2 regions of the Tuberibacillus sp. Marseille-P3662 genome follow, and region 2 is predicted to be linked to the other one. Evidence: riboswitches for the same ligand, from Rfam matches in the RefSeq annotation. Region 2 holds a riboswitch; the other holds the start of a gene.
The links. A riboswitch is a leader RNA that binds a small molecule or an ion and turns the genes downstream of it on or off. The one in region 2 is predicted to bind FMN.
Positions count from the first base shown of each region.

Region 1 (15,827 bases), on a different contig from region 2:
TCAGCTTGAACATCTTTTTCATTAACCCAATTAAATGCCACATCATAATTCATTTGCTTAAAGGTAAAGGAAATAATAACAAAAGCTAAAGTACACAGAATCGTATACATAATAAATTCCAGCCAGAAAGTTTTCTTTGACCGGTGACTTTGATCAATCACCCGGATGAGATAAATTAATCCTGCAATAAAACTCACAGATAAGATGCCTTCACCAAGCGCCACTGTGGTCACATGAATATATAACCAATAGCTCTGCAAGGCCGGAATAAGTGGTTGAACTTCGGATGGAAAGACACTGGCATAAGCAATAATAATCACAGCAATCGGTAAAGCAATCACACCAAGACTGTTATTTTTGTACATACCATAAATGATAATAAAACCAAGAATAAGCGTCATTGAGAAGAACGTCACAAATTCAAATAAATTACTGACAGGAATGTGATGACTAGCAATCCACCGAAGGACAAAAAAACCAACCTGTGTAAGAAAACCAATGATTGTTATAATATAACCGCGCCGCCCTAATCGATCAGCAGGCGTTGTTTGCCCTTTTTTCTTAAAATTTTTCCCAGTCACTGCAACAGTAAAAACAATCGTTCCAATCGTATATAAAATAAATGATATGAGTAACAAGATGCTGCTGCTTTCTACGAGAGTCATGTCCCGCTCCCCCTTTCTTCCTCAGTTGATTCTTGATCATCTAACCGATCAACCGGTGGATTTAAGTCAGCTTCTGAGGTAACATCGTTTATATCTTTTTTGATGCTCATCCAATTTTTGTTCGTTAAGGCAGCTAACCATACTTGACCATTTTTATGTTGGAGCCAAATTCGGCGATGGTTCCAATACATGCCTTGAGCAACGCCCATTAAAAATATAATCGCGCCCACAAAGGCAAGTGGAAGAGCCAAATTCTTATGGACAACTAAACCGGACATGGGTTTGGTATCGGCATTGACAAACTGAATGGAATATTTATTATCACCGAAAACGTCATAGTTTTTCTTTATCCCGATAAAATTAACTTCACCCTTAGGCTTATCGGGAGCAAAAAGTTTAAAAATAAATGCCGGATTATTAGGCACCGGTGATCGGGTTGCAGGTTCATCGTTCTGATTCCAGTAAAAATCCGGGAAATACTTAATAACTTTGACCTTGTAACCATCCTTCAGCTGATAAACAGATTCAGGCTCGTCCAAATTAACAGTGAACTGACCATGGGCTTTACCCGAATCAGGGTTGACCATTTTAAAGGACATCTTATATAAAGGAAATTGATAGGATTGCTGATAAACTTTATAATTGCCAAACTCAAGCGGGTGATTAACCTTAATATCATCATCCTTAACTTTTGACAGTTCAGGCTCTGATCCTAACACATAGTTCCCTTCTTGCTTATAGAGACTGACGTTCGTTTGATAATTTTTAACGACACCGCCATTTTTCTGAATCGCTTCCTGATATGTCTCATTATTCTTATCATAGTTTTCTACGATAAATTTATGGTTCCTAATATAATATTGGTGATCCGTCGCGGGAACGGCGACTTGTTCCCCTTCGCGGACCCACATTGATTGATTGACATAGACGCCCGGAAATAGCAGAAGCATGCCGGATATTAAAATCAATATCAGACCAATATGATTAACATAAGGTCCCCATCTCGAAAATCTCCCTTTTTCTGCTAACAAATCGCCATTATGTTCCGTTATCTTATATCTTTTGTTCTTTAAGGCCGCCTTAACTTTATTCGAAATCGCCTCTCGCTGTTCATCGGAATCAACCATCGTCTGACTGATGACACGCTGGCGTTTAATGAATCGCTCATGCCGGGTTACACTCTGATTTTTAAGTGCTCTCCTTAGCGGAACGAAGCGATCAATACTAGCAATAATTAAAGAGGTACCAAGCAACCCTAATAATGTGGCAAACCACCAAGATTTGTACAATTCATGAAAACCAAGTTTGACGTAGACTTTTCCGACAGATCCATATTGCTCTTGATAGTATTGTAAAGCGGTATTTTCAGTGGCTGGCGTATATTGTAATTGCGGCAAAATCGTCCCAATCGCAATCGCAACTAGAATAAGAAGGATTAAAGTAATACCAACTTTTACAGACGAAAATGTATTCCATACTTTATCAATGATCGTTTTCTTATAAGTTTGCGATCGTCGCGCGCTACCTTCATATCGCATCGTTAGTAATTGTTTTGTTTGTGAGTCATCTAGCGGTTTCCCGCAAGCCTCACACAAAATCGTCCCCTCAGGATTCCGATGCCCGCATTCACAATGGATTGTCTGACTCATTTGTTAACACCTCTAATACTACTACGGGACTTTATCAATTCCACATTTATGTATCATCGTTTACATACAAAGCAACCAATTCTACTATAACGTTAAAAACCATCCATTGGAATCATCGATTTATGACACTTATGTGACAGCTAGTTGGTAAAGTTGCTTGATTTCATAAGGCTTTAACATTCGGTAATCACCAGCATTAAGTGATCCTAGAGTCAATGACCCATAGCGTTCGCGTTTTAATTTGATAACGTCATAGCCCAGCACCGCAAACATCCGCCGAACTTGACGGTTTTTTCCTTCTGCAATGATGATCTGGATGATTGCAGTCTGTTTTTGCTTATCTGATGACAGCAGTTTAACCTTAGCAGGCGCCGTGACCCCATCCTCCAATTTAACACCTTTCTGTAATTTACGAATGTCTTCTTTTGACGGAATGCCTTTAATTTTAGCAATATACTCTTTTTCTACCTTATAGCTTGGATGCATCATCTTATTAGCAAAATCACCGTCATTTGTTAACAATAATACCCCTGATGTATCGTAATCTAATCGACCAATCGGGAAGACGCGTTCGTCAATCTCAGGAAGATAGTCGGTCACAACTTTTCGATCCCGATCATCTTTTACACTGGAAATCACACTTGTTGGTTTATAGAAAAGCAAATACACCGGTTCTTCCTTTTCAACTGGGACGCCATTCACTTCGATTTTATCTGTTTCGGCGACCTTTGTACCTAATTCAGTCACGGTCCTACCATTGACAGTGACCTGTCCATCTGTAATTAGTTGTTCAGCTTTTCGTCTTGATGCAATTCCTGCTTTCGCAATCATTTTTTGCAAGCGTTCCATGGTCTCACCTCACCGTCCATCATACTCTTAGGGGTCACTTTTCTCAAGTATCAGTATCAATCATTGTTAACGAAAAGTTACGCCCCCATTCCTTAGATTGCTCCCACTAAAAAAACCACCCGAATCATTCAGGTGGTTATGACGCCTAGCACCGGCGTTGAAGGGCGTTTTAACCTTAGTCGATAATGCTTAACTAAACACCCATGTCACAATTGCAATCGCCGCAATAGCACCGGCAAGGTCAGCCAATAATCCGACTTTTAATGAATCGCCAATTCTTTTAACACCGACAGCACCGAAGTAAACCGTAATAACGTATAGGGTCGTGTCGGTACTGCCTTGTAAGGTTGACGCCAGACGTCCGATAAATGAATCCGGCCCATATGTTTCCAAAATATCTGACACCATGGCAAGGGCGCCGTTACCTGATATGGGGCGAATCACGGCCAATGGGACAATCTCCGCCGGAACACCGACGATATTTAAGACAGGTTTGATGCATTGAATAACAAAATCCATTGCACCTGATGCACGGAAAACAGAAATGGCCACGAGCATCCCTAACAAATAAGGAATAATCGAAACCGCTATATTAAAGCCTTCTTTTCCACCTTCGACAAACGTTTCATAAGTAGGTACTTTTTTTAATGTACCATAGAGCAACACAACGCCGATAAGAACAGGAACAATCCAGACTGAAATCGTCGTAATAAGACTCATGGGCTATTCCCTTCCTTTTCGCTTCCGCCGGTAATAGAAAATACGATCAATCATAATCGCTGCGGCTGTTGAGCAAGCCGTTGCCGCTATCGTTGTTCCTACAATTTCTGTAGGATGAACGGATTCAAATTTCATCCTAATCGCAATAATCGTTGTAGGTATAATCGTTAAACTAGATGTGTTCAATGCAAGTAGGGTAATCATTGAACGGCTCGCTTCCGGACGCCCATCGTTTAATTGTTTGAGTTGTTCCATCGCCTTGATCCCCATAGGCGTTGCAGCATTACCGAGGCCAAAGATATTCGCGACCGTGTTTGATAAAATATAGCCCATTGCGGGATGGTCCTCGGGGACATCCGGAAACAATCGTTTTATTATCGGTTTGAATAATTTGGCTAGTCTCTCTAACAGGCCCGACTGTTCTGCGATCTTCATAAGACCTAGCCAAAACACAAGAATACTCACTAAACCGATACAGATTGTTACGGCTTCGTCAGCCGAAGTGAAGATCGCTTGATTGACTTCATCCATAGTACCATGAACGGCAGCATAGCTGATCCCTATTAAAAACAGGCTGATCCATATTAGATTAATCATGACCCTATCCATCCTAAGCTGCTGGTAAATAGCTTTTTAAACAAAGACCAAAATCCGCCGCTTTCATCCTGTTCCACTTGTTCCATAAATAACGGCATACGCGTAAGTGCTTCATCACCACTCTCTACATTAAGATAACCAATTGGTTCGTGTTCCGGCCATTTCGACGCCTCATCAAATTTATATAACTTTAGATGAGTGGAAAGGTTCTCGTTTTCTTTATCGGTTAACGGATAAACCAACGATCTATGCGTATAGAGACGGTCTTTATAAGCTTGTTTCTCAATGCCTGAAATCTTACCCTTTTCTACAATCGTAACCATATCATAGGTCTTAAAGCCCCAGTTAAACAGATTTCTGTGATCTTCCCAGTCATTGCCGTCATCGAGTGTAACGACCACAAGGTCCATATCATCTTTTGTCGCTGTCGATATCAATGTTCTTCCGGCTCTTTTGGTATACCCCGTCTTCCCCCCTGTAGAATAGTCATAATTGAACAATAGCTTGTTCTTATTCTTCCAGCTCCGATCCCATTTATCATTCGGGTTAGGCGCCTTATAATGTTTCGTTTTAAAAATCCTTCGAAACGTTTTATTGGACATTGCATACTTTGTTAAAATGGCCATATCATAGGCAGTTGAGTAGTGATCTTCTTGAGTGTCTAAACCATTGGGATTAGCGAAGTGTGAGTCGAACATTCCTAATTCCCGCGCCTTTTTATTCATTAAGTGAACAAAACCTTGGACACTACCACCGACTTTTTCAGCTATCGCCACGGCCGCATCATTTCCTGATTTTAGCATCAAACCGTAAACAAGATCCTTGAGCTTAATTTTCTCACCCTTTTTCAGATAGAGAGATGATCCCTCGGTCCCGTACGCGTTATCACTAACCTTAACCATCTCATCCATTTTGCCTGATTCAATCGCCAAGATTGCTGTCATGACTTTGGTAATACTTGCAATCCTCATTTGTTTATGTATATTTTTAGAAAAAAGAACCCGGCCCGAGGTTTGATCCATTAAGATCGCCGCTCGTCCTGACACGCTTATATTCTTGTTCCCTTTGTTCGCAGAAACTTCAATAGGGGTGCTCGATATAACCAATAGCATGATCAATACAATCAATAAAACTTTTTTGCTCACGATTCATCCCGTCCCTTGGTCAAACCTCATTTAGGCTCTCCTACTTAATTCTTAATACAGTATTTGTACAAGTCTATGCAGAGACGGCTTGTTTATGAATCGATTGGGTGTTTTTTTCATTATTCTTTTAGATCAATAGTTGCCCTTGAACCAGTAAAATTGACCAGATTGTTATCCCAATACCACTGGCTATCGCCCAGTAAATGACAAAACGTCGATTATCCCGCGCTATTCTCATAGCTAATAAGAATGGTGTTATCATCCAAGGTATTGTTAAAATCAGACTAAGTATCATCGTGAAAAGGCTCCACGCTGACCAGTAAGCCAATGCCGAACCAATAAAGAATACAGGAAACACCGTGAATAGCGGACTGAAAATAATCAATGTTTTAACAAGCCTCATATACGTTTCCATGAACCTGTCAAGATCCGTGAACAGATAATTATTCCAATTATTAATCATTTGTACCATTATACTTGTCCCCCTTCTTATTATCCTCTTTCCCTCTGTGAACACGCCATACACTTGAAGCAACTTATCCTTTTTTATAAGTATGATGGTCATATCTAGCTATGACATCAATGCATACACACACAAAAACCCGGCCAAAAAAGGCCGGGAAGCAACTATTCAGAAGTGATGGCTTATAAATCATCAATTGTTTGCTGGAATTTTTCAAAAAACAAATCAGAATCATGTTCATTATCCAACGTCTCATCTGAGGGCATCGGCGGTAAGTCGTCAAGCGATCTTAGCCCAAAATAAGTTAAGAACTCATCCGTTACCCCGTATAATATCGCACGTCCTGTTCCTTCTGCACGCCCGACTTCCTTAACCAAGTCACGGGAAACTAACGTATGAATGGCTTTCTCACTTTTGACACCTCGAATTTCTTCCACTTCCGCCCGGGAAATCGGTTGGTTATAAGCGATAATAGCTAATGTTTCTAATGCGGCCTGTGACAATGTTGACGGCCGCGGGGCCTGTACCATCTTTTCTATGTAAGGGGAAAGTTGCGTTTTCGTGATTAATTGATAAGTCCCGGCAATTTCTTGAAGTTCCAAACCACGATCATCACGGTTTAATAAATCATTGAATGCTTGAATGACGTGCTCAACATCATCTTCAGCTAAGGCTGTCTGAATTTGTTGCTCTGTCAATCCATCATTGCCGGCCAAATAAAGCATGGCTTCTAATGCTGCCAGTTTCTCATTATTCATAGGCAACGTCTTCTCCTTCGGTCAACTGTACCATAATGTCGGAAAAATTATTTTTTTGTGTGCAGGTAATTTGCCCCTCCTTCATCAATTCCAAAAGAGATAAAAATGTCACAACCATATGCGAACGGCTTGGATAAGGAAACAGCACGGCAAATGGCTGAGGCTCCTGAAGTATGCTTAATGTCCGGATAACTTCTTTCATCCGTGTCCCAATCGGCAGATCTTGCTTTTCAACTTTCGTTTGTAACGGTGCTTCAAGCTTTCGTCTCCGAAACAAATGCTGCAGCGATGAGATCATATCATAAAGGGAGACATTGGTCACTTGTGGTTTCATATCGGTGTCATGCTGAAACTCACTTAAGTCACTCGGTGGCTTCACATATACATGGCTTTGACTAACTTCCTTATCTTGCAGTGCCTCAGCCACTTTTTTATATCGTTTATAATCCAATAACCGGCGCATGAGTTCTGCACGGGGATCTTCTTCTTCGACAGCGTATTCATCCTCTAAAGCCTCTTCTTCAAGCTCTTCTTGTTGGGGTAGCAACATGCGGCTCTTCAATTCAACCAGCGTCGCAGCCATCACAAGATACTCACTAGCCACATCCAAATGGAGTTCTTGCATTTGATGAATATACTCTAAATATTGCTCAGTAATGGTCGCTACTGGAATATCATAGATATCAATTTCCAACTTTTTTATTAAATGTAAGAGCAAGTCCAGCGGCCCTTCAAAGGCATTAATTTTAACTTTATACTCCAATTTATCACACCTACTAAAACTGACAGTATTATAGCATAAGCTCATTTTTTTGTTAAAAGTTCATCTCGGTGTCCAAAACGAATGCTGAACAATGAAGGCCCTCACCATTTAAGCGTCAAAAAATTAAGAGAAACAATGCCGGCTAATGGTACGGTCATGACATGTTGTTTGGGTTTCACTAGCAACTTCAGTTCGCGTTCGATAGCTTCAAATGTCTGCAATTCTATATAGTTATGATCAACCCGGGTCACCAGTCCTTGATAACTTGCTCCATCCGTTGTTTCAAATTGCACTGCCTGGCCCACCGCCTTTGAACAAATTGAATAATAATCGTTCCCCATCACACATCCCACCTCAGTAAAGAATAGACATTTATTCTATGTTAAACTATGCTTAAACCTTATAAATTGTCTAGATGAATGTCATAGTCAAGAGTGGAATTGTGACTGTAGGAGGAATCGTCAGTGTATCCACACCGCTACATCGAATTTTTATATTTATTTCAATGTCGCAGGGATTATTTCGAATGCCACGAAGTTTTGGAAACGGAATGGAAACAGAAGCCCAAAGGCTACCGGGACATTCACTGGGTTGGTCTGATTCAAGTAGCTGTGACCTTATACCACTACCGCCAAGGAAATTTAATTGGCGCCCAAAAAATGATTCGTAAGGCGATTAATAATTTAAGCCCTAACCGCCAGGCACTGCGACGATTAGGGCTAGAAGACGACCAAGTGATTCATTTATTGTATCAACTTAAAGAGCGCATTGACAAAGGTGATCCTTATCAAGATATAACATTACCTGTTGCCGATCTGGCCCTTATCCGATTATATTATCAACAGGCCACTAAAAACCGTCAGTAATCCTCTACTTGATTTTCCGTTTCACATTTATCATAAAAATCCTCGGTTTGTTTTGTCGGAGCAACATGATAGCGCTCGGCAAATAGCTCTTGTAATGCACAAACCATTTTACGACCGATGCCTTGGCCGCGATGTGATGGACTCACACTCACATGATGAAGTTCAGCTGTTTCTGTTTCATCATCAACTTTAACACCGAGAATCCCGATGATATCTTCTTCTTTCCAAAGAAACAGCTGCCATGCTTCATTTTCTTCATATAATTTCATCGTGCTTTGTAATTGTTTCAGATCTTTTTCGGACGGCACAAAAGATAGCAAACCCATTGCAATCTTTTCATAAGTCCGTTTATAGCGAATTAGCATAATAAACCCCTCAATATACCTGAGTTAGTTTGTAACACATACTATCATAACGTGTTTAAATGCATTTTGCTATATTATAACCAAAAATCAATAAAAAGTGCATGTGTGAACTCAAAGTTTTTGATTCAAATTTGCCATTTCAACAGCTGAAAAAGCAGCGTCATACCCTTTATTTCCTGCTTTTGTACCAGCTCTTTCAATCGCTTGTTCAATGGTATCGGTGGTAACAACGCCAAAAATTACCGGAATGCCTGTTTCTGAAGCCGCTCGTGAAATGCCCGAAGCTGTTTCACGACAAACGTAATCGAAGTGAGGTGTTGCCCCCCTGATGACACAGCCAACAGTGATAACAGCATCATAGCGTTTGGATTGCGCTAACCTCTTAGCGGCAAACGGGATTTCAAATGCGCCTGGTACCCAAATGACTTCAATAGCCTCTGACTCAACACCTAGCTGTTGTAACCCTGCCTGCGAACCATTCAGAAGCTTTTCTGTAATGAAATCATTAAATCGAGCGACTACAATGCCAATCTTTAGCCCTTTTCCTTGGAGTTCTCCTTCAAACACTTGGGTCATATCCTTCTCCTCCTATAATTTATCAGAATGTAACAAATGTCCTAATTTCTCTGATTTCGTTTGCATATATCGCTGATTCTCAGCTCTTGGTGGTATTTGCAAGGGAACCCGATCGACCACTTTTAAACCATAGCCTTTGATACCGGTTATTTTACGGGGATTATTGGTTAATAACCGCATTTGTTGGATCCCTAAATCCCGCAATATCTGAGCACCGATACCATAATCCCGCAAATCAGCTTGAAATCCTAAAGCTTCATTGGCTTCAACCGTATCATAGCCTTGTTCCTGCAACTTATATGCTTTCAACTTGTTCATGAGACCAATTCCTCGGCCTTCTTGTCTCATGTACAAAAGAACCCCCTTACCCTCTGCTTCAATTTGATTAAGAGCAGCATGGAGTTGCGGACCGCAATCACAACGATGAGAACCAAAAACATCCCCTGTAAGACATTCGGAGTGAACTCGAACCAAGACAGGTTCATCTGGTTGTATATCTCCTTTAATTAAAGCCACATGCTCCTTTTCATCCAGTTGGTTCGTATAGCCAACAGCACTAAACTGACCGAAATCAGTCGGTAACTGTACACTCACCTCCCGGTTAACCAATTTTTCTTTTTCGCGTCGATAAGCAATTAAATCTTGAATCGTCATCATTTTGATGTCATATTGATCGGCTATCACCTTTAAGTCAGGGACTCGTGCCATGGTACCATCTTCGTTAATAATTTCACAGATGACACCAGCTGGTTCGTGGCCCGAAAGTCTGGCTAAATCAACGGCTGCTTCCGTATGTCCTGCGCGTCTTAACACACCGCCCGGTTTAGCTATTAACGGAAAGATATGGCCCGGTTTATGAAAATCAGCAGGTTTGGCATCTTTTTTCGCTAATTGATTCACCGTCGTTGCCCGTTCACTTGCGGAAATGCCCGTCGTTGAGTCGGTCGCATCGACACTAACAGTAAATGCTGTTCCTTGAGGATCTGAATTATGACCCACCATGGGAGTAAGTTCCAAGTCCGCTGCTTTTTGTTCCGATAATGGTGCGCAAACTAAACCTCGTCCATGTCGAATCATAAAATTAATCGTCTCTGGTGTCGCTAATTCAGAAATGGCCACAAAGTCCCCTTCATTTTCTCGATCTTCATCGTCACATACGATGACGACTTGCCCTTTTTTAAGATCATCGATCGCCGCTTCGACGTGATTAAACATCTGCTTCATCTCCTCTAGAAAACGAAGTATAGGGCTGAGTTGCCTTTTTGATATATTTCCCCAATATATCTGTTTCAATATTGACCGTATCATCGACGGTTTTGTCGGCAAAAATAGTATTTTCTTGCGTATGCGGGATCAGTGAAATTGTCACTTCATCATTCGTAACCCCAAACACGGTTAAACTCACACCATCAACCGTAATGGATCCTTTACTTACGAGCTCATCACTTAATTCGGACGGAATGCGCAAATCCATATACACCGCATTGTCAACGGGGGTTATTTTGCTTATCATTCCTGTTCCATCGACATGACCGGTAACAAAATGGCCTCCGAATCGATCCTGAGCGGCTAATGCCCGTTCCAAATTCACTCGTGATCCTGGGCTCGAGTCTCTGAGAGAGGTCGTTTGCACAGTTTCCGGCATCAAATCGACGGAAAAACCATCATCCAGCAACGCCTTAACAGTCACACATACACCATTAACAGCAACACTATCACCTAACTGGAGATCAGTCATGACTGCTTCTGCCTTAATACTCATATCAATCGCATTTCCGCTTTGTTCCACCTTTTTTATAATGCCCATTTCTTCGACAATACCTGTAAACATCTTAGATCCCTTCTTGTCTATAAATCATTTTAGTGTCTGTTCCTATGGATTCTGTATGAATATGATTGAATGTTTGGACGTTGTCCAATAAGTCAATGCCTTCTCCTGCCACCGATGTATAAGCAGCTTGTCCACCAATGATTTTCGGTGCGGTATACACAATTAGCTCCTGAACATGCCCTCCTTGTAAGAACTGTCCCATAATTGTCGGGCCTCCTTCAACTAAGAGTGATGTGATCTCAGCAGATGCCAGCGTCTCTAAAACCTCATCGATCGTACCTGCCTTTGTATCAATGACTTTGATATGTTCATCATTCGATAAGGACGCCCATTTGTCTTGATCAGCATATTCGGTTGTAAAAATCCAAGTATCCGCTTTTCTGTCTGCCACAACCTTTGCATTCAAGGGGATACGTAACTCGCGGTCAAGAATGATTCTCGTTGGATGTTTGCCCCCTAGAGACGATCGGTTGGTCAGGGTTGGGTCATCCTTAAGAACCGTACCAATGCCCACCAAGATTGCGTCATGGTCTCGTCTAAGTAAGTGGCCATCATCACGAGCTTGTTTCGATGTTATCCATTGACTTGCCCCTGTCTTTGTAGCGACTTTGCCATCAATACTCTGCGCCATCTTTGCGGTAACATAGGGGCGTTGTTGACCGATATAGTGAAAAAATATTTTATTAGCGTCTTGGGCTTCCTTTTCCATGACCCCGACAGTAACATCAATGCCATGGTTTCTTAGTTTCGTAATCCCGCTTCCACTCACTTTAGAATGAGGGTCAATGGTGGCGATGACCGCTCTTTTAATGCCTGATTTAATGATGAGATCCGTACAAGGCGGTGTTCGCCCATAATGATTACAAGGTTCAAGGGTCACATATATGGTGGCACCTTCAGCTTGTTTGCCGGCCATTGTTAGGGCATGAACTTCCGCATGTGGGCCGCCTGCTTGTAAATGGGCACCCAATCCGACAATTGACCCAGCGCGAACAACTACTGCTCCAACAACCGGATTAGGATTCGTTTGTCCTTGCATCTGTTCGGCTAATGTTAAAGCCAGTGACATATAGTGTTCATCAGACAAATGTTTCTCACCTCAATCCATATTAAAAAGCCCCGAAAAAGCAAAGCTTCTCCGGGACTATCTACTATACCAATCAACCCAATTAGGACATAAAGACAGTCCCATTAGGTTGTTGTTAACCTTCTCCCATCCAGACTTTCACTGTCGGTTCTGGAATCTCACCAGATCAAGCGCATTTGCGCGTCGCGGACTTAGAAACACATCGTTCATTTCACTACCGCCGGTCGGGAATTACACCCTGCCCCGAAGGTCTCCTTATTCAACTGTATTTAGTATAATAGCTCAATCATCAACTTGTCTAATCATTAGCTTTTATTACCCACACCTGAAAGCGACAAAGTATAATCCAGATCATGTCGAACAAGATCAGCATAAGTTTCCCGTCTAACCACCAACTGGGCATCACCATTTTCAACGAACACAACGGCAGGACGCGGCAATCGGTTATAATTGTTCGCCATCGAATAGCCATAGGCCCCTGTACAAAAGACAGCAATTAAATCACCAGGTAATGTTTCAGGTAAACAAGCATCCCAAATCAGCATATCGCCGGATTCGCAACACTTGCCTGCCAAAGACACGGTTTGGTCTGCCTTAATATCTGCCTTCGATGCATTCATCGCTTCGTACTTTGATTGATACAGAGCTGGACGCAAATTATCCGTCATACCACCGTCAACTGACAAATAAGTTCGGATCCCCGGTACATGCTTCTTGGCACCTGCTGTATAAAGCGTTGTTCCAGCTTCACCAACGAGTGCCCGCCCCGGTTCCACCCATACTTCAGGAACTGGCATTTTAAGTTGTTCACTTGCTTGTTGTATTTGTTGGACAATTTCACGAATATGAGTATCTAGGGGTATTGGATCGTCTTCCTTTGTATATTGTATACCAAATCCTCCGCCGACATTGAGAATTTCAGGTGTAAAACCTAAACGATCCCGCCAAGCTTTGATATGTCCAAACATATTTTTTATCGCTGTAACAAAGCCCATCGATTCAAAAATTTGCGACCCAATATGCCAATGCAGTCCTTTTAAATTCATTAATGAATGACTCTGGGCCAGCCGGACAGCGTTCTCAATCGTCTGATCATTGACATTGAATCCGAATTTCGAATCTTCCTGCCCCGTCGTGATATATTCATGCGTATGTGCTTCAACCCCTGGTGTTATGCGGAATAACACGTCAACGGATTGCTGCCTAGCCACGGTTAATTCTGATAACATATCTAACTCAAAATCGTTGTCAACAATAATTGTACCGATACCCTGATCAAGCGCAAATGACAACTCCTGTTCGCTTTTATTATTGCCATGAAAATGGATGTGTTTCGGATCTAATCCTGCTTGGATAGCTGTATATAGCTCACCGCCCGACACAACATCCAGCGCTAGACCTAATTGATCAACGAGTTGGTACATCGCCACTGATGAAAATGCTTTACTCGCATAAGCTATTTGCCATTGGACGGGGAACTCCTCAAAAGCTTGTTTCATTAAGTTAACATTCTGTTTCATTAACGCAACATCATATACATAAAGAGGGGTGCCGAATGATTGAGCCAACCATGTGGTATCGACACCACCGATTGTTAAATGGCCTAAATGATTGATTGACTGTGTCCCACGCATAATCCGTACTCCTTTATGCTGGTTTTTTACTGCTAAATTGAAAATTTCACATAATTATAGCAGAGTCAAGCCATGAAGTAAACAAGCGAAATAATCAAACGATAAAAAATGGGGATATCAATTAATAGACATCCCAAGATTGAACTTAATTTTGACGCTTACCTTGGTTGGACGGTTGCTCTGTACTATTCTGTGGTCTAACGATACTTGGTCGAATTTCTGACATTGGCATGGTTGTTCTAATCATAATATTAAGGAATGCCATTGGATTAAATGGAATAAGTGGCCAGAGATAAGGAGTGTTGATATTCTTTGTCCTGGCAAGATAAATAATTAAAGCAGTCGAGACAATGACAAATCCGGGGACACCAAACGCAGCGGCGACTATTATAAGAATAAATCGCACCACTTTATTGGCCACACCTAACTCATAACTCGGCGTTGCAAAGGCACCAATCGCGGAAACCGAGGTATAAAGGATCACTTCTGAAACGAAGATACCAACCTTAATCGCTATTTGTCCAATAAGGACAGCAGCAATTAAGCCAAGGGCCGTTGACAACGATGTTGGTGTATGTATGGCCGCCATCCGAATGATTTCAATTCCAATTTCGGCGAGCAGAATTTGTAACACTAAGGGAATATGATAAGCTTCTTTTTGGGGGCCTATCCAATCAATCGAAGCTGGCAATAACTCATTATGTTGAACCAGTAACAACCATATAGGCATTAAGAACACCGACATAAGCATCGCAATAAATCGAACCCAACGCATAAATACTCCAACTGCCGGGGTCTCTCGATATTCTTCAGCATGCTGAACGTGATGAAACAAGGTTGTTGGCAAAATAATCACACTAGGTGATGTATCAACAATTATTAAGACATGTCCTTCAAAGACATGGGCAGAAGCCACATCAGGACGCTCAGTATAGCGAACCATCGGATAGGGATTATAGCCTTGGTTAATGAGAAATTCTTCAACAGCTTTATCTGCCATTGGAATACCATCAACTTCAATCTTTTTCAGTTCTTCTTTGATCGTCTTAACCAATTCTGGATTCGCAACGTCATTAAGATAACACAAACAAACGTCTGTTTTTGAGCGCTCCCCAATTTGCATAATGTCACTCCGGTACCGTTCATCCCGGATTCTCCGACGAATTAACCCTGTGTTTTCAATAATATTCTCTGTAAAACCATCCCGAGAACCTCGAACCACTTTTTCTACATCGGGTTCTTTAGGGGTACGCCCGGGATAGTGACGGACATCCATGACTAACCCAACTGTTTCGCCGTCAATTAGTATAACAATTAACCCAGATAACATGTTGTCAACAACTTCATCCAAGGTTTGTATTTCTTTGACTTGTTGGTGTGTCATATGCTGCTTAATTGTTTTTCGCAAGCTTATGTTTGACTGATGCAGATCCACCATTCGCAGCATTTCTCTAAACATTTGCACCACGAGTGTGGAGTCTGTCAATGGTGTACAATAATATAATTCAACTTTGTTACTTAGAATGTCAAATTCACGAACACCGACATCGAAGTTGCGACTGCCAATATTGAGCCGTTCCTTCATATAGGCCTTATTCTCTTCAATACGCTTTTTAATCGGTTCTTTATGTTTTTCCCCTTGTTTAATGATAACCACTCCTTTCCATCACTAACTTGACGGCTTCCATAGTTACTGGAGCTCCTTTTTCCGGTCGGTCAAATCCACCGACTTTGCCAATATCTCCAACGCCAACAATCACAGGCAGATTTAGGCGATCGAGAACGTAGACAGTGTCACCGGCAACACGACCCAGTTCCAGATCAGGAACACCATCTTTGTCTACACCATATTCACTGAG
Region 1 is NZ_FXBS01000006.1:726,087-741,913, reverse strand. Features, by position in the region: gene ccsB (c-type cytochrome biogenesis protein CcsB) at 1-665, opposite strand, end outside; gene B9Y89_RS12270 (cytochrome c biogenesis protein ResB) at 662-2,314, opposite strand; gene B9Y89_RS12265 (pseudouridine synthase) at 2,444-3,163, opposite strand; gene B9Y89_RS12260 (spore maturation protein) at 3,353-3,883, opposite strand; gene B9Y89_RS12255 (nucleoside recognition domain-containing protein) at 3,887-4,480, opposite strand; gene B9Y89_RS12250 (D-alanyl-D-alanine carboxypeptidase family protein) at 4,477-5,625, opposite strand; gene B9Y89_RS12245 (hypothetical protein) at 5,753-6,097, opposite strand; gene scpB (SMC-Scp complex subunit ScpB) at 6,271-6,846, opposite strand; gene B9Y89_RS12235 (segregation/condensation protein A) at 6,839-7,654, opposite strand; gene B9Y89_RS12230 (hypothetical protein) at 7,711-7,950, opposite strand; gene B9Y89_RS12225 (DUF309 domain-containing protein) at 8,074-8,475, shown strand; gene B9Y89_RS12220 (GNAT family N-acetyltransferase) at 8,469-8,840, opposite strand; gene ribH (6,7-dimethyl-8-ribityllumazine synthase) at 8,952-9,416, opposite strand; gene B9Y89_RS12210 (bifunctional 3,4-dihydroxy-2-butanone-4-phosphate synthase/GTP cyclohydrolase II) at 9,429-10,631, opposite strand; gene ribE (riboflavin synthase) at 10,624-11,247, opposite strand; gene ribD (bifunctional diaminohydroxyphosphoribosylaminopyrimidine deaminase/5-amino-6-(5-phosphoribosylamino)uracil reductase RibD) at 11,249-12,334, opposite strand; FMN riboswitch at 12,449-12,589, opposite strand; gene lysA (diaminopimelate decarboxylase) at 12,640-13,968, opposite strand; gene B9Y89_RS12190 (spore germination protein) at 14,114-15,619, opposite strand; gene B9Y89_RS12185 (stage V sporulation protein SpoVABEA) at 15,612-15,827, opposite strand, start outside.
Region 1: linked by a shared signal. The riboswitch ahead of ribD (bifunctional diaminohydroxyphosphoribosylaminopyrimidine deaminase/5-amino-6-(5-phosphoribosylamino)uracil reductase RibD) and the one ahead of B9Y89_RS04440 (ECF transporter S component) in region 2 are both predicted to bind FMN.

Region 2 (15,827 bases):
ATATATTAGTGTATGTGAAATGACCGGTCGCATGCATGAGTAGGTGTTCACGTGATTGGAAATAGCCACCTAGTATGGGATGGTTCTAAATGAAGAAAAATATTTTTGAACCTAAACATGAGGTGGTGAACACATTGAAAAATCGTTTTAACATGATGTCAATGCTATGTGGTGTGGGTATTGGTATGGCAACAATGGGCGTTGTCAATAATCGTAGACGTGGCAAAGTTGAGCACATGGCCAATGATTTTTTCGAAGATGATGTTGAGGCCAAACAGAATAGAGCCTATTAATGTCATACTAAAAAAAGCCTTCCATTCATCTGGAAGGCTTTTTCTTAACGTTTACGAAAGTATTTTAATGTCAATATGCTTGACGCCCCATTTAAAGGCCTTGTCTTTGGATGGAAAGTAAATGTCAATCCTATGACCGTCAATGGCACCACCAGTATCCGCAGCGGTGGCATAACCATATCCCGGGATATAAACCTTTGTACCGAGCGGAATGATATCAGGATCGACGGCAATGACTTTACGTTTTGGATGCTTCATGAGATTGACACCGGTCTTAGTGACTCCGCTGCATCCATCGCATTTAGCTGTATAAGCGGTCGCAGTCACTTGAATGGTTTGGCTGCTATCTTGCTTCGCTGATGAGTCGTGTGCCTTTTGTGCCTTTTGTTCCTTTTGTTCCTTTTGCGTCTTTTGCCATTTCATATATTCGTGGACAATTTTTTTGGCACGTTTGTCGCTATAGTTTTTGGATTCATCATTAGGGGTATAATAACCTAGATGAAATAATTTTTGTTTGATAAAATAAATACCTATGCCATGATCACCTTTTTGGAATGAAGGCTCTTTAATAACTGAGTCCAAATCCAAGGCATTAACGGTCTTGTTATTGACTACGCCAGTGGTTTTGAGTTGATGATCGGCTTGGAAATCTTTAACGGCCTTCATGGTTTTATGATCAAACTGGTTATAGCGGATGAATGATATAAGATTGGAATAAGAGCTGTTAGTGTCGACTTGTTCAGCGGCTAATGCCAACGGTGTCAAACTGAATAGGTTGAACAGAACGAAAGTCATCATGATAATCACAGGTCGCTTAAGTCGCTTCATTGATTGTTCACCCCTTGATGGATATTTTGTTTGTCGACAATACACGCCATTGTAGTACTTAGAGATGACATAGCAATAATAGTGAGGTTACAATTTGATTACGAAAGCCTATTGACAAAAATATTTTTTGTACTATAGACCCAATCCCTCTTAAGATGGGGTTATTACATAAGATGAGGTGAAAGGACATGGAAGGAAAATATGTTAATCAATCACGGGCTGTTAAGTCGGCTCATGTATTGCCACAAGATACGAATAATCATGGTACGATGTTCGGAGGCAAGTTAATGTCATACATTGATGATATTGCTGCCATTTCCGCTATGCGGCATGCTAGAAAGCCTGTCGTGACCGCTTCAACAGACAGCGTTGATTTTTTGCAGCCAATTAAAGAAGGGTCATCGGTTTGCTTAGAATCATTTGTTACCTATACCCACAAGACATCTATGGAAGTATTTGTGAAAATCACAACGGAAGACTTGATGACGGGTGAACGTGTGCTCTGTACAACCTCGTTTTTAACCTTTGTGGCGTTAACTGATGATGGCAAACCAACTGAAATTGAGTCAGTCATTCCGCAGACGGATGAAGAAGTGATGCTTCACGAAAGTGCCCCGACCCGGCGTGAAGCTCGACGCGTTCGGAGAGTTGATAGTAAACGGTTTGCTGAAACATTTACAGTGAAAAAGCCGTGGGAATAAAGTAAGAAAGAATATTAGTCATCAATGTGAGACCTTGGCATGCGCTGTTAACTTGATTATTTTTCTCAAACTCCGCATTCGTCCACACCGAATCGTCAATCCTTCATAGGATATGAATGTGAGATAAAGACATCTCAAAAACTCAGGCAAGATAAAGGAGCGATTGACGTTATGAGTTATGCAGGTGGATACGGCGGCGGCGCAGGCTTTGCGTTGATTGTAGTATTGTTTATTCTACTCATTATTGTAGGAACATCTTACGTTTATTAATTGAGGACCAATGAACCCGTCTTCTTCGGAAGGCGGGTTTGCTGTTATGGAAGCTTCATTTGAGCGGAGAGAATGCGGATTACTGAGGGTGTGTTGTTTCAATATTATCCGCAAATCATCAACATCTAGAAAAATTATAAAAAACTCCGCATTCGTCCACACCTAATCGTCAATGCTTCATAGGATATGAATATGAGATCAAGACATCTCAAAAATTACAACCAGAAGGAGCGATTGCCGATATGAGTAATGCAGGATACGGCGGTGGCGCTGGCTTTGCGTTGATTGTAGTGTTGTTTATTCTATTAATCATTGTAGGCACATCTTACGTTTACTAATCGATAGATCAAGAGGCCCGTCTTTTTCAAAAGGCGGGTTTTTTGTGTTCTAGAAGCTCAACTTGAGAGGACGAGCCTGTTAGGAAGAGGCACTTTGTATCAGTGTGTTTATTATATACATATATTGGAAGGCTAGAAATTAAGATGAGACAATTATAAAAAACTCCGCATTCGTCCACACCAATGAATCAATCCTTCATAGGATATGAATGTGAGATCAAGACATCTCAAAAACCACAACCAAAAGGAGCGATTACCGATATGAGTTATGGATACGGCGGTGGCGCTGGCTTTGCGTTGATTGTAGTATTGTTTATTCTATTAATCATTGTAGGCACATCTTACGTCTACTAATGAATATAAAAAAGGCTCCCTCAGTTCATTAGCCTGAGGGAGCCTTTTTATAACCCTTAAAAGAAGCGTGCAATTAAGGCTTGGTCGTAAGCCAAATATTAGTTAAAACCGGGGCCTATGCCCCCATTTTTTCATTTTGTCTTGCAGGCGGAGATAAACGGGCATCATAATCAGAGCAAGCAACAGACCTTTAATGATATTAAACGGTGTAACACCATAGACAATCAAGGTCATCAGACTATGAATACTGCTGTTGGCCGTATGAGCTAAATTGATGCTTTGCTCAATCGTGACGCCAAGGAACATTGCATAACCCGGAAAAATAAAGTAATAATTAGCGACGGCCATAGCCACGGCCATCAGAAGGGTCCCAGTTATTAAGCCAAGGACAAGCCCGGTTTTGTTTTGCTTCCGTCGGTATATGAATGATGTCACCACCACAAGAATGCTTCCGGCCAAGAAATTAGCAAACTCACCGATAGGCACGCCGGTAACATTGCCTTTGGCTAGCCAATGCAAAATATTTTTCAAGGCCTCAATCGTGATACCGGCAACGGGACCGTACATAATGGCGCCGATAACCGCCGGCAAGTCGCTGAAATCAATGGTCAAAAACTGCGGAAACAGCGGCAGTGGGAAAGCGATGTAATAAATAATAAAGGCAATAGAACCTAATAATGCAGTACTAATCAATTGTTGTGTAGACGTTTGTCTCATCAGATCACCCCATGTTTGTTTCTCATTTGTTTATCTGATGATGAACTCGGGAACGGTTTACTTTTACAGAAAAAGAGCCCAAGGAAATAACATCCTTGGGCTCTCGTTATCGGGAAAATTGTGCTCATGAATCGACGCACCATTAACTATACCGCTCATTAATAAACCGGCTTCATCATCCTTCTCCCTTCCAGACTGTACTGTCGGCTTCAGATTGCCACTGAATCCTACCGTCGTTACGGCTCGCGGGCTTAGAGTCATGCTCATCACCGCCGGTCGGGAATTTCACCCTGCCCCGAAGGACTAACTATTCAATTTATACTCATATCATATACGATGGGGATTAAAATTGCAACGCAAAAGTTTTGAATCATTTGGCGGGAGCAGTTTGTTCAAAGTTAAACCTGAGAATGGAGAAGGATATTGTTACAAGACGAAGAATATAGTTTGATAATCCAAGGAACATGGAGTTGATTTTATGAAACAACATATTTATAAATGGGGCAATCGGAACAAAACGACCTTGTTTTTCCTTCACGGAATGGGGAGCACAGGACTTAGCTTTGGTGAACTAGCGCAATACTTAATGGCTGATTTTCATGTGGTATCCATTGATCTGCCTGGACATGGACATCGAGAAGCTTTACCAGCAGAGCAAGATTATCAACCGACATGCATGGTTGAACAACTTATGGAGACGGTTCAAGAGCTGGGCCAGTCTGAGGTGTATCTGATCGGTCATTCATGGGGCGCGCACCTCGCGCTTTATTTTGCGAGTAAATATCCTGAATGGGTCAAAGGCCTTGTCTTGTTAGACGGCGGTTATTTGCAGCATGATGATCGCCCTGATGCATCTTTGCAGAAGGATCTAGAACAAGTGGAGGTATTTTATGATTCGGTCCGCTTTCCTTCATGGGAGGCATTCATTGAGTCGGAAAAGGCTGAATTGCCAAGGTGGTCGGAAACGCTTGAGGCTGCCTCAAGGTCACAAGTCATCGAAAAAGATGGCGAGATTCGACTGGCGGCCTCGCCGTATACATGTCAAGCACTGATCAAAGGCATTTACGAAGATCCGATTGAAACGGTCTTTCGAAAAATAAAGTCACCGCTGTTACTGATCCGGAGTACGCTGCCGGAGGACATGGAAGGTTTGCGAAAAAGGGCAGTCAATCGATTACAGGCGGCTATTCCTGGCGCAGAAGTCCAGGTCATTGTCGATGCCACCCATGATATTTATCGGGATGCTCCGGAGGAAACGGCTGAGAGAATCAGCCTTTGGGTTGATGGACAAGGATAGGTTTAGGTATAGATAGCAAAAGCTCATTTAACAATTATCCATTTGGATATGTGTAGATTTAAAAAGTTTGACCGTTTAAATGAAAAGGTAATCAGGTTTGATCAAAAATCTAAAAATGTTGTTCTGTTAATGGGTTATATTGTTGCATAATAAGTTGATCCTAAAATTAGGAAATTTTCGATGCGTTATGGTCATTCGTTTCAGAATGTTTAGCAGGAGGGATGTCCCATTATGACAGTTATTCAAAAGCGAAACTTTTTGTTTACCGGGATGTTTGTATTAGCGGTTTTATTTATTATTGTGGCACTCAACTATCATAATTCCAACTGGCTAGTCTTAGGCAAAGAGATTCAATCGTATCTTTATGATTTTTGGGGGACCATTGGAGATGGTCTTTTTGTTGTCATCACCTACATAGGTTCAGGCTATGTTGCCTTTCCGCTAACAGGCATCATTGTTATTTTCCTTTTATTAAGAAAGAACTACGGGATGGCCGGTTTATTGGTTCTTAACTTATTGGGGGTGCGACAACTGAACAGACTGCTCAAATTAATTTTTGCCAGACCACGGCCTGATTTGGAACACCTTGTCACTGTTAGTTATTACAGTTTTCCGAGCGGACATGCCATGAATTCCATCGCTTTTTTTGGTTTGCTCGCTTATTTGTTAAGATCTCGATTAAAAAATAAGGGGTATGATTTCAGATTCATTTGGCTTGCTGCTGCACTATTGATATTTTTAATCGGGCTCAGTCGGGTTTATTTAGGGGTTCATTATCCCATGGATGTTCTTGGCGGCTTCTTAGCCGGAGGCAGTTGGCTCTGTTTTACGCTGTTACTTCATAGCGTTTTTTTCGAAAACATACGTCATGAGGAACTTTTAAAAGAGCGCAATTGAGGTCTGATGATTTCATTCGGACTTTTGGTTGCGTATATCATGTCCGATAAAAATAACAAAAAATAATCCCTCATGTGCTTTAGCTGGCTAATTGAGGGATTATTTCTCTTAATACGCCTAGCCCCTCTTGATGGGGTTCGGTCTATTATGACCGTTCCATGTAACAGCATGGGCGGTCTTTGTTATTATTATTCAGTATCTCTGCTTCTATGTCCATTATACAACAAAAAACAACGCTTTGCATTTTTAAATGATTATTCTTTTAAGAAATATTGGCCTATATTCAGGCGGTGTTTGCTCGTTCCACAGACGTACGGCGTTTAAAGACGACCTTCCTTTGTCGCTATTTCAAAACTTTCCTTATGCTCTTCGCCATATTCGTATTCTCATAAAATCCCGAGAACATCATTTTTCCGGGACCATAGGCGTAAACGGGGACGTCGACACCTGTGTGGCCGCCGGTTGTCCAGCCGGTATGTGAACGAACGTTGAATATTTCAGCAATGGCTGTTTGGATCGCTGATTGATCCTCAGATTGGGCAGCCTTCTTAACGCTTTCTAGCTCTTTTTGTTTCAACTCAAAGTCGATATATTGATCCAATGTTTTTTCAACAGAGGCGCCGTCTTTGATAGCGGCAGCCATGAATTCAGGCGTACGATCGGCAGCCTTTATAGGTTTAGGATTCCAGACATACGGTCCGCCGCGGCCAATGCTTAATCCACCGGTTGAGTGGTCAGCTGTGGTAACGACGAGTGTGTGCTTGTCTTGTTTAGCAAAATTAATCGCTGCTTGAAACGCCTTCTCAAAGTCTTCCATCTCGCTCATAGCACCAACAATATCATTGCTGTGGCCAGCCCAATCGATTTGGCTGCCTTCGACCATCAAGAAGAATCCGTCTTTGTCTTTTTGTAGGCGTTCGAGTGCTTCATGGGTCATCGTTTCAAGTGAAGGTGTTTTGTTAGTGCGATCGATCATTTTTGGTAAGCCGACAGGTGCAAACAAACCTAACAATTGTTCATGTTGATCGGATTTCAGTTGCTTGGTATTTGTCACGTAACCAAAACCTGCTTGTTTAAAATCCTGCACGAGATTACGGTCATCGCGTTTAAAATAGTTCGTCCCACCACCAAGGAGAACGTCGACTTTATGTTGACCGCGTATCATATCATCAAAATAGTCATCCGCAATCGTATTGTAGTTATTCCGATCTTCGTTATGCGTCCCAAAAGCCGCTGGCGTGGCATGGTTGATTTGCGATGTCGCGACTAACCCGGTCGCCTTACTCTTTTCTTTTGCCCTTTCAAGAATGGTCTTGACCCGGCTTTTATCATTATCCACCGAGATGGCACCATTATAGGTTTTAATGCCTGCAGCCATCGATGTTGCTGCGGCTGCGGAGTCTGTGATATTCTCATTCGGATCATCGGGATGTGTGGCTTGCGTACCGACAAGATAACGGTCAAAAGCGGTTGTCTCCATTTGTTTTGTTTTCGGATCATCCTTGTACATACGATAAGCCGTTGTATAGCTCGGCCCCATACCGTCACCAATAAGAAAAATAACATTCTTAATTTTTCCAAGCTGCTTAGGTTGTGTGTGCGGCGGCTTTTCTTGTGGCGTTCTGGCATCAGCTGAATCGGTATGGATTTGAACCCCTGCGAAGCCTCCCACCGCTAATGCTGAGGCGAGCCCCAAACTTCCTAAAATTTTTCTCGTTTTTCCCATAACCATTGCCTCCCTTTAAGGTTTCACCGTCATGATAATCCTAATCTATTAATCTACAATTAATATAAAGTTAATAACATATTAAAAATAGAGAGAAAATTGTCGTAGATATAAAGGAGGGGTCATGAGGAGTTGGTATAAATTTGCGACACCTTGTGTGTTTTGTTGGAAAGATGTGATGGATATAAAATCAACAAAAAGATTGGTAAGGATTATACTAAGAAAAATTAAAAAAACTATATACGAATGTATGTTCCTTTGATAATGTAATATTAAGAAAACATAAACATAGGAGGTACATATGGAGCTAAGGAACATAAACATTGATGAACGCATGGCGCATTATAATGTGACTGGGTTAAGTATGGGTCTAGTTAATCATGGCCAAATGCCATTCAAGTTAAGTATGAACCAGCGAGCGATTTCCAATATTCCGATGCGGGTTTTTGTATTATCCAACAACTGATTGAAGATGTAACTGGAAGGTCAACATTGAAATATCTTCACTCGGCTGGGGTATTGGTTTTCAATGTATGATGGTAGCTTATCCCTATTTAGAGACGGGTGTTGTCATTATGACCAATACAGATTTAGGGGTTCATCAATTGAATGGGATCATTGGAGAAATATTTGAATGTCTGATATCTTAGTTTTTTTGTTAGATACTTTTTGCTCTAACGGGTATGGGGACCATATTGATTTGCATTTTCCTATGTAAAAATAACATAGGAAAAGCGAGTGTTTATCACTCGCTTTTTTTGACCGGGATATCAATCGTTTTATGGTAGTTTTTCATATAATGGATACCGCCGATGAAGAGTTTTTCCGGGGTGGTGTCAGTTTTAAAAATCAGGGTTCGTTCTTTTAGTATGTCTTGGTCAGTTTTCTTAAGGGTCTGATTTTCAGTTGCTGTTAATGAATCCTTATGTTCCTCATTACCGACAAAAACGTTATCTAAAGAAACAGAAGCCGCATTACTGATGGTGAGTTGGGTTTGTTGTTCGTTTCTTTTTATCCCTTTAACCGTTATCGATTGACTGGCCAGATGCCATTGATCGCCACCTTTGATTGAATTGAATGGTATGGTTTTGTTAAGTCGATCATAACCCATGAAGGTGTCTAACTTTAACTGCAATGTCTGTACGTTTCTCGGCAAGGCATCGAATTTTAGTGTGAAGGCCGTTCCGTTTAGCTTCGAATGAGTGCCTACGCCTTTGCTATCAATGACTTGACCGTTAGCCATCACTTTAAAACCGCTGAAGGGTCGCTGTGCACGATCAATATTTTCAGCATTGGTTGCCCCTTTAATTACTGTCATTGTCGGTGACGCTGTGATGGATGCCAATTTAACTGTGTCTTTATCGATCTTGATGGTTTGGTCTATTTTTTGTTCAATGGTCGCTCCCAAAGCCCGGTTCGGATCATAGTTAAATTCGATTTTACCTGTCTCATTATTTAATGAAAATTGTAACGCCAATTCGTGCACGAAACCGTTGACGGGTGCAAATTGATAAGTTCCCTTAAGTTGGGTGTGGGCATCATTCACTTTTCCGTAACCCGATTCAACGTGAGCATTTTCAAAAAAACCGGTTAGTTTAGAGGGTGAAAAGCTGAATTGGCTCTCACCAATGCGACCTTTTGGATCTCGTAATGTGTAGAAAAGAACGGTTTGATTATCATCCGTCATGATGCCGTTGAGCGTTAATTGAACGCCGTTTTGAAACGTATAGCTTTTGTTGATGGTTTGTCCCATTCCTTGATTGTTCAACGTCTGGAGCGTGCCATTAAGGACATTATCAAAGCCGAGGATTTTTTTCCCGTAATAAGCCAGGCCACTATAATTATAGGTGACTAATATAAGAGCTAACAGGACGGCTACAATTGTCCACGACTTTGGTGGTTTCCGCTTCGGCTTGTGATCCATTAAAGCTGAACGCAATCGACTTTCTAATTCATGTGGTACGTCTTCTTGCGTCATATGTTCCTTTTCTTGCTTCAACCGATCCTCAATCTCCGGCATGGTTCCCACCCCCATATAACTTGTTCAATTTTTTCAGCCCTTGAGATATCCTTGATTTCACCGTTCCTAAGGAGACCTTTGTCAAGTCAGCGATGGATTGATAATCGAGATCATGAAAATACCGTAATCGGATAGCTTCTTCCTGATGCAGGTTTAAATGACGTAACATATTCTGAATGGCTAGACGATCCTCGATTATTTGCTGGCTGTTTTTCTCTAAAGATAGGTTTAAATGATGTTCGGCCGCTTCATGATGCCATTCATCCACTAGGACCACTTTTCTCTTCTTTTTCAGCATAGATTTGCAACGGTTGGCTAAAATAGTTTTACTCCAACTATAAAAGGTTTCGGCTTTCTTAAGCTGATGAATCTTTTCATATAAGGTGACAATCATATCTTCCAATGCATCCAAAGCATCCTGTCGATTTCCCATATATGTGAAGGCGAGTTTATAATAATCTTGTTCTTGCTCCATAATCAGAGTTAGAAGCGCTTCTTTATCGCCTGTTTTTGCCTTTCTAACGAGCTGCGTCACATCCAAGTTGTCACCCCTTTCTCTTATATGAGTTATGGAAGGGTTAAAAAGTTCATTTTGTATCAAATTTTTTAACCCTAAAACAAAATGGATCCAAAAGTATCAAGTTTTGGATATTCGATATATCGTGGGTGAGCAATTCCTACCAAAAGTGAGCGTTCATCTCAGAAACGAGCGAAAAGTGAGTATCTTCCATCTGAAGAATACCGAAAAAAAAGACCCCCCTAAAGGATCTTTTATCCTGACTATTCAATTTAGGTCCAATCTACATCAACCGCATAAGGCACAGGGTCGACGGCGCCGGCATCTTTGAATCCTTTGATGCGTAAGCGGCAGCTGTCGCAAACCCCACAAGCCTCGTCCGCACCGTTGTAACATGATGTGGTGAGATAATAAGGCACATTCAAACGGAGCCCCTCTTGGACCGTGTCACCCTTTGTTAGATCCATCAAAGGAGCTTTGATGGACATTGTTTCATCACTCACTCCAGCCTTGGTTGCTAAATTGATCGTCTCGTTCATACTATTGATAAATTCGGGGCGGCAATCGGGATAGCCGCTGTAATCAACGGCACTGACACCGATAAAAATCGCCGATGCCCCGATGACTTCAGCATAGGCTGCGGCAAGTGACAAGAAAATCATGTTGCGCGCTGGTACATATGTTGACGGAATATCTGACGCGTCCGTCTCTGGTACGGGTATCGATGTGTCGGTTAAGGCACTGCCGCCAATGTCACTGAAAAAGCTGATATCAACAATCCGATGCTCTTGGACCTGATAATGCTCAGCAACCCGTTCCGCTTGTTTCACTTCTCGGTCATGTCTTTGTCCATAATGGAAGGTGATAGGGTAAAGATCGTAGCCAGCTTCTTGGGCAAGTCCCATGCATGTCGTGCTGTCCAATCCGCCGCTCAATATCATGACTGCTTTTTCACTCACAATAAAACCTCCTCTAAAAGTTCATGCACCCGAAGTCTCGGATGCATGGTTGCTAGCGGATGATGTAATCAATGATCAGTCCTAATGATAGTAGCCCGCCGAACATTGTATTCGTTTGGGCGGTGGATTTCATCGCCAACATCATCTGTAGTTTTTGCGTCTGTTGCTTGAAAGACTTTGCCGCTTGAAAAGCTTTAGGGACACTGACTAATACAAGTAACATCCAAATGGATTCAGCACTTGTAATAATCAGGGCAACAATCCATATGTAGGAAAAAACAAATAATCCTGAAAGTAAGTTAATGGCTTGTCGCCGTCCTAATAGGATCGCGAGTGTTTGTCGCCCTTTATCACAATCACTTTCTAGGTCGCGGATGTTATTCGCCAGCATGATCCCTCCGACCAAGAGCGCACTAGGAATGGAAATGAGAATACTGCTCGTCGTGACCTGGCCGGTTTGTATATAAAATGAAATGAGGACAAGAAATGATCCCATGAAAATCCCGGAGATCAATTCTCCAAACGGTGTATAAGCAATAGGGTAAGGCCCGCCTGTATAAAGATAGCCAGTCATCATGCATACAAGGCCGATCAAAGCAAGCCACCAACTGCTTTGCATGCAAATATAGACACCGATCAATATAGCGACTAGACAAAAACTATAACCTAAGTACAGGACCGTTTTAGGTGATACACCGTCACGGACAATCGTCCCGCCGATGCCTATGGATTCTTCAGTATCCAATCCGCGTTTGAAATCAAAATATTCATTAAACATATTTGTAGCTGCCTGTATGAGTAATGAAGCAACCATCATTGCTATAAATAGACCTATTTCAAACCCCGATTCGGGCAAAGCCAAAGCTGTTCCTAAAATGACGGGAATGAATGACGCTGTGAGGGTGTGAGGACGCATTAACTGCCACCATACTTTCCACCCCTTATTTTTCTCAATAACCCATTGGTTTGGTTCACTCATATAGAACGCCCCTATATTATAAAATACCTATAAATTCATATAAAGTTTATGAGAACTTGCGTTGGTTGTCAAATGAGAGTTCGCATAAACAATTCGCTGTAGTCGAATTTAACTTCTAGAAGATTGGTATGGTCATTTCATTAAATTGACACCCTAAAATTAGCGGGTGTATGCTAAAATTAGTTTGTTTGAGTTCTATAACGTATTTAAGGCACCAGGAGGATTTACGGTGATGACAACAACTCAGTCAAAAGATTTGCAATCGTTACTAGAAGAAGCCCATAACCGTTCACAGATGTTGCAAAAACCTATTTTGGTCAGTTATGTCACTGACCATTATTCCGTAAACCCCTTGGCGTTTTTTGCCCATAGTAAAGAAATTAATGTTAACCGCCGTATGTATTGGTCTGAAGGTGAGGCACTTACAATAATCGGAAGCGGCTGCTGCTTTGAATTGACAGCAAAAGGTGATGATCGTTTTGAGTCGATCGCTTCCCAATATCAAGTCTTATTGGCTGACGCTCAGCAAACGTCAGCGGATGTGTCTAATGGGACAGGCCCCGTTTTATTAGGGGGATCCAGCTTCTGGTCTGAATATGCTTCTGCCGAACAGACAACGTGGCGTCACTTTCCAGAAGCCGCTTTTTTCATTCCACAATTTTTATTAACTCAGAAGTATGAAGCGACAACACTAACCATTAATGTGGCTATCAGTCCAAGTGATGATGTCCAAGCAAAGAAACAAATACTGGATGAAGAGCTTAATCAACTTCTGAATGATGAACTGGAGATTGAATCCGGCGCTCATGACATTCACATGAATGAAAGTGACATTGAAGGATGGAAGCATGCTGTTGTTCATGCAACGGATAAAATTGAAGAGGGCGGACTAGATAAAGTTGTGTTATCTCGAGATGCGACAGCGACATTTAATGAGACGGTCACCGCGGAAGCCGTCGTTAAAAATCTCGAAGCGACGCAAAAGGACTGTTTTATTTTTGCGATTGAAAGGGATGGCGATTGTTTTCTAGGTGCCACACCGGAACGCATGATTAGAAAACAAGGCTCAGACCTTGACACTACATGTCTAGCCGGAACCATTGCCAGGGGAACGGATGACGAAGAAGACGACCGTTTGGGCAATGCATTACTAAACGATGATAAGAATGTCATGGAACATCAATTTGTTGTTGATATGATCAAAGGTGCCATTGAGAAAGATTGTCAATCTGTTCAGGTACCTCACCGGCCTGTTTTGTATAAAAATAAGCATGTTCAACATTTATACACGCCTATTACGGCAACGATTAATGAAGACCGATCAATTTTAAATCTTGTTGGGTCGTTGCACCCGACACCAGCTTTGGGCGGAACGCCAAGAGATCGGGCACTGGCTGTGATATCAGAACTTGAAAACTATGAACGTGGTTGGTATGGATCACCAGTAGGATGGCTTGATGCCGCTGGCAATGGTGATTTTGCCGTCGCGATCCGATCAGGACTATTAAAAGACAAACAAGCGACATTGTTCTCAGGTTGTGGGATTGTTGCTGATTCCGAACCAGAAAGTGAATATAAAGAAACAGGTCTTAAATTTAAACCGATGTTAACAGCTTTGGGAGGTGTGTAATATCATGTCTGTTCATTCAGAAACGCTGGCCGCCTTTACGGCCACTTTTGTCCAGCAATTAGCTGATTCAGGGCTTAGACATGCTGTTGTCAGTCCGGGTTCACGGTCCACACCTTTGGCTGTCGTATTAAAACAACATCCTGATATTAAAGTATGGATGAATCTTGATGAAAGATCAGCCGGTTTTTTTGCTCTTGGAATGGCCAAGGCTTATCAAAAACCGGTTATTTTGTTGTGTTCATCAGGAACGGCAACAGCGAATTATTATCCGGCTGTGATTGAAGCGCGCTACTCTCGGGTACCGCTGGTTGTTTTAACGGCGGACAGACCCCATGAACTACGGGAAGTCGGAGCACCGCAAGCGATTGATCAGGTTAAAATGTACGGCGAGCACGTTCGATGGTATCAAGACATGCCATTGCCGGACGACGGTGAGATAACGCTTCGTTTTGTGAAGTCAACTGCGATGCGAGCTGTTAAAAAGTCACAAGCGGCTCCGGCTGGTGCGGTACATGTGAACTTTCCATTTCGAGAGCCGTTGATGCCTGATATCGATGTTGCGCAAAAATATTTGCAGCCTGTGAACCAGCAACCGGGTGATACTACCGAACTTGCTGGCTGCATGCCGGGTGATGCATCGGCTGTAATCTCGGCTTTACAGTCAGCGAAGCGGCCGCTATTGATTGCCGGACCTGACCAATATCAACAGCCGGAAGATTTAGTGCAACTGGCAGAGAACTGGGGCATACCTATATTGGCTGATCCGCTTTCTAATCTGAGGAGCATTGACAGTCCTTGGGTTGTATCCGGATATGATGCAACGTTAAGAGATCCAGGATTTATTCAATCGTACCCAACGGATTGTGTGATTCGGTTTGGGGCGATGCCGGTTTCCAAGCCATTGCTTAAGTATCTTGAGCGTGTTCAGCCGGTATCGTATCTCGTCATTGATGACAGTTCGGAATGGCGGGAACCGACCCACTTTGTGACTGACATGATTTATACCGATTTGCCCCATCTGCTGAATCAAATTATGGACAAGCCCCCTGAAGAGGTGTGCTGGCAAGATTGGACTGAACAATGGCTGACGATTGATAAAAAGGTTCGACAAACGATTCGCACATTCACTACTGGAGAGAAGTGGTTTGAAGGTCAAGTGGTGCAATCGGTTCTTGAGCATAGCGCGCCCGAATCCGTGATTTTTGCCGGTAACAGTATGCCAATAAGGGATGTCGATACCTTTTATACAAAGGCGGATCCGTCAGTCCAAATTATGGCGAACCGCGGTGCCAATGGGATCGACGGTGTTGTTTCAACGGCTTTAGGAGTGCACGCTGCCGGTGGGCCGGTGACCTTGATCCTGGGAGATTTGACATTCTTCCATGATATGAATGGTTTAATGGCAGCCAAACAGCATGGCCTTGATATGACTATTGTCATTATCAATAATAATGGCGGAGGTATCTTTTCATTTTTGCCGCAGGCGAGTCAGACCGAGCATTTTGAGGAGTTGTTTGGGACACCAACCGATCTAGATATCGAGTCCGTGGCCCGTTTATACAATGGAACTTATGCTGTTGCGAAAGGTCAGGAAGATTTGCAGGCGGCTTTAAAGCAAGCCCGGCAAGGTTCAGGTCTTCATTTGATTGAGGCGATTGTGCCCGGCCGTGACGATAATCATAAAATGCATCAAGCCTTGTGGCAACAGACCAATCACGTCATTGATTCACTCGTGAATCCGTTAGGGGATCATGATGATAATTAAGGCAATGGATATTCATTTTGATGTTCAAGTGCACGGTGAAGGCGAGCCTCTGCTCCTATTACATGGTTTTACCGGTTCGAAAGAGACATGGGAACCGTTCATCGAACAATGGCAATCGACCTATCAAATCATTGCGGTTGATTTACCAGGGCATGGCGCAACGATAACACCGCATGATGTCGCCTATTATTCAATGGAGCACACAGCGGCGGCTTTGGTAGCACTGATGGCCAAGCTTGAATTAGACGCCGTTTCTATTCTTGGCTACTCTATGGGTGGGCGATTAGCTTTATATATGGCCCTGCATCATCCGCATATAATCAAAGGATTGTTACTAGAAAGCAGTTCGCCGGGACTTAAAACCGATGAAGAACGTATTGAACGCCGTCAACGTGACCATACTTTGGCTGATTGGCTGCTAGACGTTGGCATTGAGACATTTGTTGACTATTGGGAGTCAATTCCGCTGTTTCACACGCAAAGGTACCTTGACCAAAAGCAGCAACAAGACCTGCGCGAGACGCGGCTACAGCAGC
Region 2 is NZ_FXBS01000004.1:159,742-175,568, reverse strand. Features, by position in the region: gene B9Y89_RS04470 (hypothetical protein) at 90-293, shown strand; partial or broken gene B9Y89_RS19655 (3D domain-containing protein) at 345-638, opposite strand; partial or broken gene B9Y89_RS19650 (peptidoglycan-binding domain-containing protein) at 891-1,088, opposite strand; gene B9Y89_RS04460 (acyl-CoA thioesterase) at 1,310-1,822, shown strand; gene B9Y89_RS04455 (YjcZ family sporulation protein) at 1,994-2,092, shown strand; gene B9Y89_RS04450 (YjcZ family sporulation protein) at 2,335-2,430, shown strand; gene B9Y89_RS18715 (YjcZ family sporulation protein) at 2,692-2,784, shown strand; gene B9Y89_RS04440 (ECF transporter S component) at 2,887-3,501, opposite strand; FMN riboswitch at 3,676-3,808, opposite strand; gene B9Y89_RS04435 (alpha/beta fold hydrolase) at 3,980-4,798, shown strand; gene B9Y89_RS04430 (phosphatase PAP2 family protein) at 5,030-5,695, shown strand; gene B9Y89_RS04425 (alkaline phosphatase) at 6,039-7,421, opposite strand; gene B9Y89_RS18970 (hypothetical protein) at 7,723-7,887, shown strand; partial or broken gene B9Y89_RS19645 (serine hydrolase domain-containing protein) at 7,913-8,071, shown strand; gene B9Y89_RS04415 (DUF4179 domain-containing protein) at 8,167-9,441, opposite strand; gene B9Y89_RS04410 (sigma-70 family RNA polymerase sigma factor) at 9,428-9,976, opposite strand; gene queC (7-cyano-7-deazaguanine synthase QueC) at 10,231-10,899, opposite strand; gene B9Y89_RS04400 (1,4-dihydroxy-2-naphthoate polyprenyltransferase) at 10,970-11,896, opposite strand; gene B9Y89_RS04395 (isochorismate synthase) at 12,129-13,526, shown strand; gene menD (2-succinyl-5-enolpyruvyl-6-hydroxy-3-cyclohexene-1-carboxylic-acid synthase) at 13,531-15,291, shown strand; gene menH (2-succinyl-6-hydroxy-2,4-cyclohexadiene-1-carboxylate synthase) at 15,281-15,827, shown strand, end outside.